Regions from separate parts of the Shewanella sp. 38A_GOM-205m genome, predicted to be linked through region 2. Evidence: predicted binding sites of a transcription regulator. Region 2 holds the regulator's gene; the other holds the start of a gene.
What was found. Region 2 encodes sigma-54, which starts transcription at its own class of promoters, with help from an activator protein. Its sites were predicted from a motif close to GTTGGCACGNNNNTNGNNT; they were not measured.
Positions count from the first base shown of each region.

Region 1 (4,444 bases), on a different contig from region 2:
AACGCCAGCGCCAGATAGGCCAGCATCATGGCCCATTCCCACAGATTCAGGGTAAACAGGCGTCCTTCAGGAATGTGCTCAATAAACCACTCCACCACAGGGCCATAGCCCAAGGCCTGGTAAAGTTTTGGGAGCTTGGCAACCGTGGCATTGGAAACCTTCCACAGACTGCCGTATTCAGAGCTAGGCACCCGCTGCAACAGGAGCTGATAGGCCTTTTTTTCGGCTTCCAAACGGGCAAATCCCTCCCGATAGGCGGGCAGCTTGTCGTCGGTTTTGCCCTCCGGGGTATCATCCAGCTCTTGCGGGTTGAGCCAGAGATTACGCTCGATAATCGCCAGCAACTGCCTGGCATAGAGCGGCCCCTGCTCCGCTGTCATGCCGGTGGGAAGAAAACGCAGATCCAGATACTCGGCCGCGGTTTGGTAATCCCCCTCTCTGGCGTATTGCATAAAGCCCTGCAGGGCGCCTCTGGGGGTATCCCTGAACAAGGGGTCGCGATACTCATAAGCCGCTGCAGCACTTTGCTCGCTTGGCGTTTCCGGTGCAGGTTCGGCCGCCGGACACAACCCAGGCCAGAGCAACAGAATAAATAATCCTATGCCAATCAACACTCTATTCATTAACGCGCTCCTTGCCACTATAAGATAAGGTACCAATCCATCCGGTGTAAGCACTTCAAGCTGTGTTCAAGCCAGAGTACACCAGGGAGCTATTGGCACCTTTAGCAAAAAAGAGTAGCAGAAACATGTAGTTCCGGATATATCGGCTCAGTATTTATACTGCTTGACTTATAGCCAACTGTCGATATAATTGCCGACGATATTAAGGTACCCTCAGCTCGTCCCATCTCGCTCCAGGCCGCTTAAGTAAATTCGTTCAGTTAACAATTCCTGAGTTTAATTGAAATGTCACACAGCTGTGGTGAACTCTGTGCTGCGGCGATGGTCTGATGTTCTACTGACACCCGGAGTGTCTGTATGCACTTCAGTCTGTCGGGGGCTTGATAAAGGCTGACAAACTGGGTACATTCAATAGTCAACCAACGCATCTTTCGCAATAAATGCTAAGGATTTTCTATAGTTAAGATTGTATACGCCAATACCGGCGCTAACAGAAATAAGGAGTGTGGCCTATGTCATACAAAGTAAACGGACATGAAATCACAGTAAATTTCCCTGTAGATTCAATTTCCATCAACAAAAACTCAATCGCCTTTACCGACAGCAAAGGCAAGAAGAAGCAAACCTTCTCAAAGCGTACAGAAACCCTCAAGTTTATGAAGTGGTTGCTGAGCGCCAATAAGTAAGACTGTCGAAATACCCACTCGATACCCCTATCCTCTCACTGTATCGAACGCTCAGGCAGATTGGACTGTTATCCAGCAGCAATCGGGTAGAACATCACATTTGGTCAAGGCCTTTTCCCGTGATCCCGGGAAGCAGCCTGACCAAATGGCGATAAACAGTAAATCAAGCGCCAGATCATTCTCCAACCCTTCCACTTGAATTAAGCTGATGCTTAACAAACTTATCTGTCGGTGTTGCCTTGAATCAATCCATCACAGCCACTAAAAGCAGAGCGACTAAACCCGGCTCCATTAAACCGAATACCACGGAAGCGATGCGCTCATTGCTTAGCGAGATCCGGCGCTGTATTCCACTGGACTTGCCGGAAGCCAGCCTATGCGGCGGGAAATGCCTGGGTTGCTCCAAGAAAATGCTGGAGATGTTGGACACTGAGGTATGCTTTTGGGAGTCCCGTCTCGATGACGAGGTGCCTGGGCTTGCCGATCTCAAATCCTTGCAGCGCTTGGCTGAGCGCACTCATAAGATCCTCAAGCGCAACCAGCTGGTCTGAATCAGCCGTATTTACGCCTGTATCTGGGAAGCATGGACTCATTGCCAAGGAGCCCCCCCTGATGCAGATACAATACCTGGCTGTGGCCCTCACGTCGCAAGAAGTCGAGCAACACTTGCCAGCCGAGCGGATCGTACAAAAGCTCAAAGCGGATACCGCTTTGCTCCAGTTCTTGCCAAAGTTGGTAAAACTCGGGGTAACACTTGCCAAAATGATACTTGCGTTCGGGTGTAACAATAGTTGGATGCAATGCCTCATCGGGCGATAACTCAAGCAACTGGGTCTTGAGGTAACTGTCTCCGCCGACCACGGCGCAAGTCAGCACTTCAATATCAGCCTGTTGCTCACAAAAATACTTCTGTAGAAACAGTGCCGTTGTACCTGTCCCCGATGGCAAAAACAGCTTGAGGTTATGGGTAGCCTGTTGCTGCTGCCACTGTAAAATCTCGGCGCCCAACTGAGCCACGCCGTATTCGGCATAACTACAGCGCCCCCCTTCGGGAACAAACAGGCTGTGCTCACACTCAGGCACAATATGCTGCCTGACAAAGTCCTCCAGGGTCATGCCGGTCATCAACTCGGCCTTGGGCGTATTCTTTACAGCAATCACCCGTGCGCCCAATTCCAACGCGGCGCGATAGTTACCCAGGGGTTGCTGCTGCAACCATTCCGGCAGGTGATCCACATAAAAGTCCAGCTGCCAACCTTTGAGTTCGGCCAGCGCCGCCATAGAGTAGAGTGAGTTGGCCTGGGCCGAGCCATAACCTATCAGGCGCTTGATACCGGGAAAGTCGTGGTCGAGGAAATAACGGAACTTGCGCGCCTTATTACCACTGAAACTGGGATGAAGCAGATCATCGCGCTTGATAAACAGCTGATGACCTCGAAACTCAAAGGCTTGAACTGGGGTTTTATCCAGTTTGAAATCGGTTAAAGACATGGCACTGGCGATATATTTCAAGGCTAAGGTGTGCAAGGGATGGCTATTGTATGTGTTTGCCGCCAAGGAGGACAGGATTCAGGCCACAAATCCTCACAGGCACCAGTTGGCTTTATGCCGACTAAGTGATGGCTTGGAGGCTAATCCATTGCGGCTCCCCTCTGTGATGATTATCGCCACTTATTGGTATAAATCACCAATCGCCGCCATCCGCCTAGGCTCAGAAATAGCAATATCCAATATTATTCAACAGGTTATAATTATGGCATGCTTCTAGCTAATAATCGAAATATCCAAAGCTTTACAGCAAAACTGTGTGGCTGATCCGCCATTTAAAGGAGCACTCAATGGCTATTTTGCGTCTTATTTTTAATATTGCCTGGTTTATTCTTGGCGGCTTTGTCATGGGACTGGCCTGGTGGTTTGTCGGCTTACTCTGTTTTATCAGTATCATAGGTATCCCATTCGGCCGCGCCTGCTTTGTCATAGGTGAACTGGCATTCTGGCCCTTCGGTCAGGAACATATCAGCCGCGACAGGCTCTCTGGCCGCGAAGACTTGGGCACCGGCGCCCTGGGTATGGTCGGCAACATTATCTGGTTCCTGCTGTTCGGGATTTGGCTGGCGATAGGCCACCTGACCCACGCCCTGGCCTGCTTTGTCACCATCATAGGCATACCTTTTGGCATTCAGCACCTAAAACTGGCCTTGCTCTCTTTAACGCCCATAGGCAAGACAGTGGTCGCCTCTCATTAATCACAAAGCCCAGGTCGGATATCTGCTTCGATTTCGACCTGGGCTCAGGCTTTACCCAAACAAGTCTAAGGCGTTTGTCGACTCAAACGCTGCACCAACTCCAGCAATAACTCAGGCCTATCCAGCGCCACATCATGCCCGCAGCGGCAAAAAGGAATCGGCTTTTGCCGATATTTGGCCGCCAGGCGAATGCTGCACTTAGGCGAAACCAGGCGATCATCACAGCCATAAACAATGGTTGCCGGCACCCACAGCTTAGCCGGGGAGCGAAAGCGGGCCGAGGCAACAATTTGTCGCAAGCCATTGGCGAGTGTGGTTTTGGCCTCAAGCGCCAGTTGGCTCCAGAAACGGCACAGAGACTTGTCTTTGGCATGAGCAAGGCTGGTAAGCGCAAGAATCGTCGCCTCGCGCCATTGAATGCCCTCGCCTTTGACTCTAGCGCACAAGGCTCGTAGCAGGGCTTGCAGCCGAAATCTCTGATACCAAGGCGAAAGATCGGCGGCGCTGCTGTTGAGCAATAACAGCCCCTCAAGCTGAAATCCCTTTTGGCGGCCGGCTTCAGTGTCATTTTTCCCGGCAAGTGTCATGGCCACCATGGCGCCCATGGAGATAGCCAATATTCGGCATTTACCCACCTTGCGTCGCAGCAGTTCATCTGCAACAAAGTCGGCATAATCCTGAATATCCCAGGGACTGGTATCCGCCACCCTATCGCCATTTCCAGGCAGATCGATGAGCTCCACCCTAAACCCCGCCGCCAGCAGATTATCGGCAAAGGCCTGCCAATGACGTTTATCGCGCATCAAGCCGCGGATCAACACCCAGGTTTGCTGCTCAGTCATGACTTGGTTTCTCCGCCGCTTGTGGATACCAAAAGTTTCGTGCCTGA
Region 1 is NZ_JADP01000025.1:71,021-75,464, reverse strand. It holds gene N512_RS0114605 (mechanosensitive ion channel family protein) at 1-623, opposite strand, end outside; gene N512_RS24420 (hypothetical protein) at 1,136-1,309, shown strand; gene N512_RS0114595 (hypothetical protein) at 1,624-1,860, shown strand; gene N512_RS0114590 (1-aminocyclopropane-1-carboxylate deaminase/D-cysteine desulfhydrase) at 1,862-2,836, opposite strand; gene N512_RS0114580 (YccF domain-containing protein) at 3,148-3,555, shown strand; gene N512_RS0114575 (alpha/beta fold hydrolase) at 3,621-4,397, opposite strand; gene N512_RS0114570 (M14 family zinc carboxypeptidase) at 4,390-4,444, opposite strand, start outside.
Region 1: N512_RS0114580 (YccF domain-containing protein) is a predicted target of sigma-54. The motif match lies at 3,062-3,080, and genes of this name have one in related genera.

Region 2 (4,444 bases):
CGCAGCACATAGGCCAGATCATCGGTATCCATACCCGCGGTCGCTCGTGCCAAGCGCTCAGGACTCATCAGGCTGATCAGCTGGTCTTTCATATCCTCACCCAGCTCTTCGAGGATCTCACCGCTCTGTTCCTGATCCACAAGTTGCCAGAGTACCTGACGGGTACGTGGCGGTGAAGATTCGAGAATAAAGGCGATATCCGAAGCTGTCATTCGCTGCAGCATGTCGCGCACATGCACGAACATACCACTGCTAAGAGCTTGGTTTAGTTGAGTAAGACGTTGTTCTGTCAGCTCTTGGTCGAGCGCTTCTATTGGCATGCAGTTCCCCCTGTGATGCAAAGCGAGGATATGTTACCTCAAGACAGGGGTGTTATAGAAACAAAGAGTGCAGCGCTAAGGCTTTAGCTGGCTTCGTCGAAACGGGCGTTGATCAGGGCGCAGATAGCGTCCATCGCGGGTTCGGCATCCGGGCCTTCGGCGATGAGGCGAATACTCTTGCCTTGACCGGTTTCCAGCATCAAGAGCCCAAGCACACTGGCGGCCGAGGCTTTTTTCTCGCCTTGGATCAGGGTGATATCGGCTTCGAACTCGCTGGCCAGCACCGCCAGCTTAGTGGCGGCGCGGGCATGCAGGCCCAGCTTATTGACTATGGTGACTTCCCGCTCAACCTTTGCCATTATTCAGCTCCCGGTGACGGGCCTGTACCTTGTGTTTGCTGTTGCCAAAACGCTTGGCGAGCTGCTCAGCGACATAGACAGATCTATGCTGGCCGCCGGTGCAGCCTATGGCTATGGTGAGGTAACTGCGGTTGTTGCGTTCCAGGTGCGGCAGCCAGGTTTCCAACAGATTTTCTATCTGCCAGATAAACTTGTTCACCAGTGGCTGGCGGCTGAGAAACTCCTGCACAGGTTCATCCAGCCCGGTCAGTGGCCTGAGCGCCGGCTCCCAGTGGGGGTTGGGCAGAAAGCGCACATCAAACATGAAGTCGGCTTCCTGAGGCATACCATGCTTAAAGCCGAACGACTCGAAGTTGATCACCAGTTCTTTATCGACACTGCCAAGCAGAATTTCCCGCACTGTGTCACTGAGTTCATAGATGTTCAGCGCCGAGGTGTCTATGTAGTGATCCACCAGTTTCGACATGGGTTCCAGCAGCTTGCCTTCGAGCTTGATGGCGTCCTGCAGTGAGACTTTGCTCTTGGACAGGGGGTGCAGTCTGCGGGTTTCGCTGTAGCGCTTCAGCAGCACTTTATCGGAGGCGTTGAGGAAGAAGCTGGTCAGTTGGGTGTTTTCCGGCAAGGCCGCCAACTGTTGTTCCAGCACCTTTTCCTGATCCGGCATATTGCGCACATCTATGCTGATGGCGACCAGATCATTGCTGCCTCGGAGGTTTTCCAACAGGCTGCCAATCATGGGCAGGGGGAGATTATCCACACAGTAGTAACCCAGGTCTTCGAGTACCCTGAGGGCAACGGATTTTCCGGAACCGGAGCGGCCTGAGACTATGGCGAGTTTCATCCTGTGATCACCTGATAGAGTTCTGTTTCGTCGCTGGATTTACGCAACTGCTTGAGTATCGCCTTATCGCTGAGCTTTTCAGCCATGGCGGATAGGGTACTCAGGTGTTGCTGACATTGATCTGCGGGCACCAGGAGAGCGAACAGTATGTCCACCGGCTGGTTGTCTATGGCATCGAAGGCGATAGGCTCTTCGCATTTTACCAGCACGGCAATCGGCTCTGTAATGTCCGGTAGTCTGCCATGCGGAATCGCAATACCATTACCTATACCTGTGCTCCCCATCTTTTCGCGGGCCAAAAGGCTTTCAAAAATCGCTTGAGAGGAAAGGGTGGGGTACTGGGCGCTAGCGAGATCGCTAATCAGCTCCAGTACCTTTTTCTTACTGCCCGGAGTGGCACAGGTAGTGCACTCCGGCCGCAGGATGGTACTCAGTTCCATCGTTAGTGTTTTGTCAGCTTTTCTTTGTGTTTAATGACCTGACGATCCAATTTATCAATCAGAACGTCGATGGCGGCATACATGTCGGCATGTTCAGAAGTTGCATAGACTTCGCCGCCTGTGAGGTGGATCTTGGCTTCGGCTATCTGTTGCAGTTTTTGTACATTGAGCACAACATGCACATTATTGATCTGTTCGAAATGGCGTTCAAGTTTAGAAAACTTACTTTCCACGTAGTCACGCAGTGAGTCGGTGATCTCGATATGATGTCCTGTCAGGTTGATTTGCATAGAAAGATTCCTCCAATTTCCAACTGTGGATTTATAAACTCTTACGCTGGTTCGACGGTGGTATCATCATAGCCTCGCGATACTTGGCTATGGTGCGTCTTGCAACGTTGATTCCCTGTTCTGCCAGAAGTTGCGCCATCTTGCTGTCGCTCAAAGGCTTCTTCTGGTTTTCCGCTGCCACGAGCTTCTTGATAAAAGCCCTGATCGCCGTGGAAGAGCATTCTCCGCCATCTTCGGTGCCGACATGGCTGGAGAAGAAGTACTTCAATTCAAATATTCCCCTGGGGGTATGCATATACTTTTGCGTGGTGACCCTGGAGATGGTCGATTCATGCATCTCGACCGCCTCGGCAATATCGTTGAGTACCATGGGTTTCATGGCCTCTTCACCATATTCAAAAAATCCCTGCTGGAGCTGCACTATACAGTTGGCCACCTTGAGCAGGGTTTCGTTGCGGCTCTCCAGGCTCTTGATAAACCATTTGGCTTCCTGAAGATGACCACGAATAAACTGGCTGTCTGATTGACTGCGGGCGCTACGAGCCATGGCAGCATACTGCTGATTGATCCCGAGTTTGGGCATACAGTCCGGGTTGAGTTCTACTACCCAGCGGCCGTTTTTCTTCCAGACGCTGACATCAGGGATCACATATTCCTCGTCCATCGGCTGCACCAGCAAGCCGGGGCGGGGATTGAGACTCTGGATAAGGTTGATGGCTTCACGCAGCTGATCTTCCTTGAGCTTGGTCTTGCGCATCAGGGTGCGGAAGTCGCGGGCGGCAATGAGATCCAGATGTTCGTCAATCAACAAGCGGGCGTCGGCCAGATGCGGGGTGTCGGCGTTGAACTGTTGCAACTGGATCAGCAGGCATTCGCGCAGATCTCTGGAGGCGATGCCGACAGGATCGAAGTGCTGGATCCGCTTGAGTACTGCCTCGACTTCATCGAGCTCAATCTCAGGGTTGCCCATGGCTTCGAGGATCTCCTCTGTGCTCTGGGTCAGATAACCCTGCTCGTCGATGGCATCAATAATGGCGGTGGCAATGGCGTCGTCGGTATCGGAAAACGGGGTCAGGTTCTTCTGCCATTCCAGATGTTCATAGAGCCCTTCGCTGGTTTCCCCCTGGAAGGGCATATCATCTTCACGGCCCATGGCCGGCCCGGAGGCACTGGCGGCGGTAAAGACTTCGTCCCAGGTGGTATCCATAGGTAATTCATCCGGCATAGACTCATTGTTCAATGCCTCTGAGGTTTCTACCGTGGAACCATCTTCCTGCTTGGCGCTCAACTCGCCGGCGTCGTTTTCCTTGTGGTTGTCGTCGATAGCGTCATCCTGGTTGTCCTCGGCCATTTCCAACAGAGGGTTGGCTTCCAAGGCTTCCTGGATTTCCTGCTGCAGCTCAAGGGACGACAGTTGCAGCAGGCGAATAGCCTGTTGCAACTGAGGTGTCATGGTCAACTGTTGACCCAGTTTGAGCTGGAGTGACGCTTTCATTATACCGCTAATCCCTACTCGTTATTTTTCAAGGAAAAAATTCAATAATAACAAACTATAATACCCGGAATTGCCACCGGATGACATGATCCTAACTATAGCCTGAATTGTTCGCCTAAGTACACAGCGCGCACTTGCTGGTTGTCCAAGATTTCAGCGGGTGTGCCCTCGGCGATCAACTGCCCATGGCTGACTATGTAGGCTCGCTCACAAACGTCGAGTGTTTCGCGAACATTGTGGTCTGTGATCAGCACCCCCAAACCGCGGGATTTAAGCTGTTCGATGATTTTCTTGATATCGATAACTGAGATGGGATCCACACCGGCGAACGGCTCATCCAGCAGAATGAACTGTGGATTGGCGGCCAATGCCCGGGCGATTTCCACTCGGCGGCGTTCTCCGCCGGAGAGGGACATCCCCAGGCTGTCACGTATGTGGGTAATATGGAATTCTTCCAGCAACTGTTCGAGTTGTTCCTCGCGCTCGTCGCTGTTGAGTTCTTTGCGGGTTTGCAGCACGGCCATGATGTTGTCATGCACCGACAGCTTGCGGAAAATACTGGCTTCCTGTGGCAGGTAGCCTATGCCTTTACGGGCACGCAGGTGCATGGGATCCAAGGTCAGCTCGTCGTCGTCAATGAAGATACGGCCCTTGTCACTCTGTACCAACCCAACCACCATATAGAAGGTGGTGGTCTTG
Region 2 is NZ_JADP01000003.1:248,731-253,174, reverse strand. It holds gene mgtE (magnesium transporter) at 1-320, opposite strand, end outside; gene N512_RS0104270 (HPr family phosphocarrier protein) at 404-679, opposite strand; gene rapZ (RNase adapter RapZ) at 666-1,520, opposite strand; gene ptsN (PTS IIA-like nitrogen regulatory protein PtsN) at 1,517-1,960, opposite strand; gene hpf (ribosome hibernation promoting factor) at 1,963-2,250, opposite strand; gene N512_RS0104250 (RNA polymerase factor sigma-54) at 2,282-3,745, opposite strand; gene lptB (LPS export ABC transporter ATP-binding protein) at 3,841-4,444, opposite strand, start outside.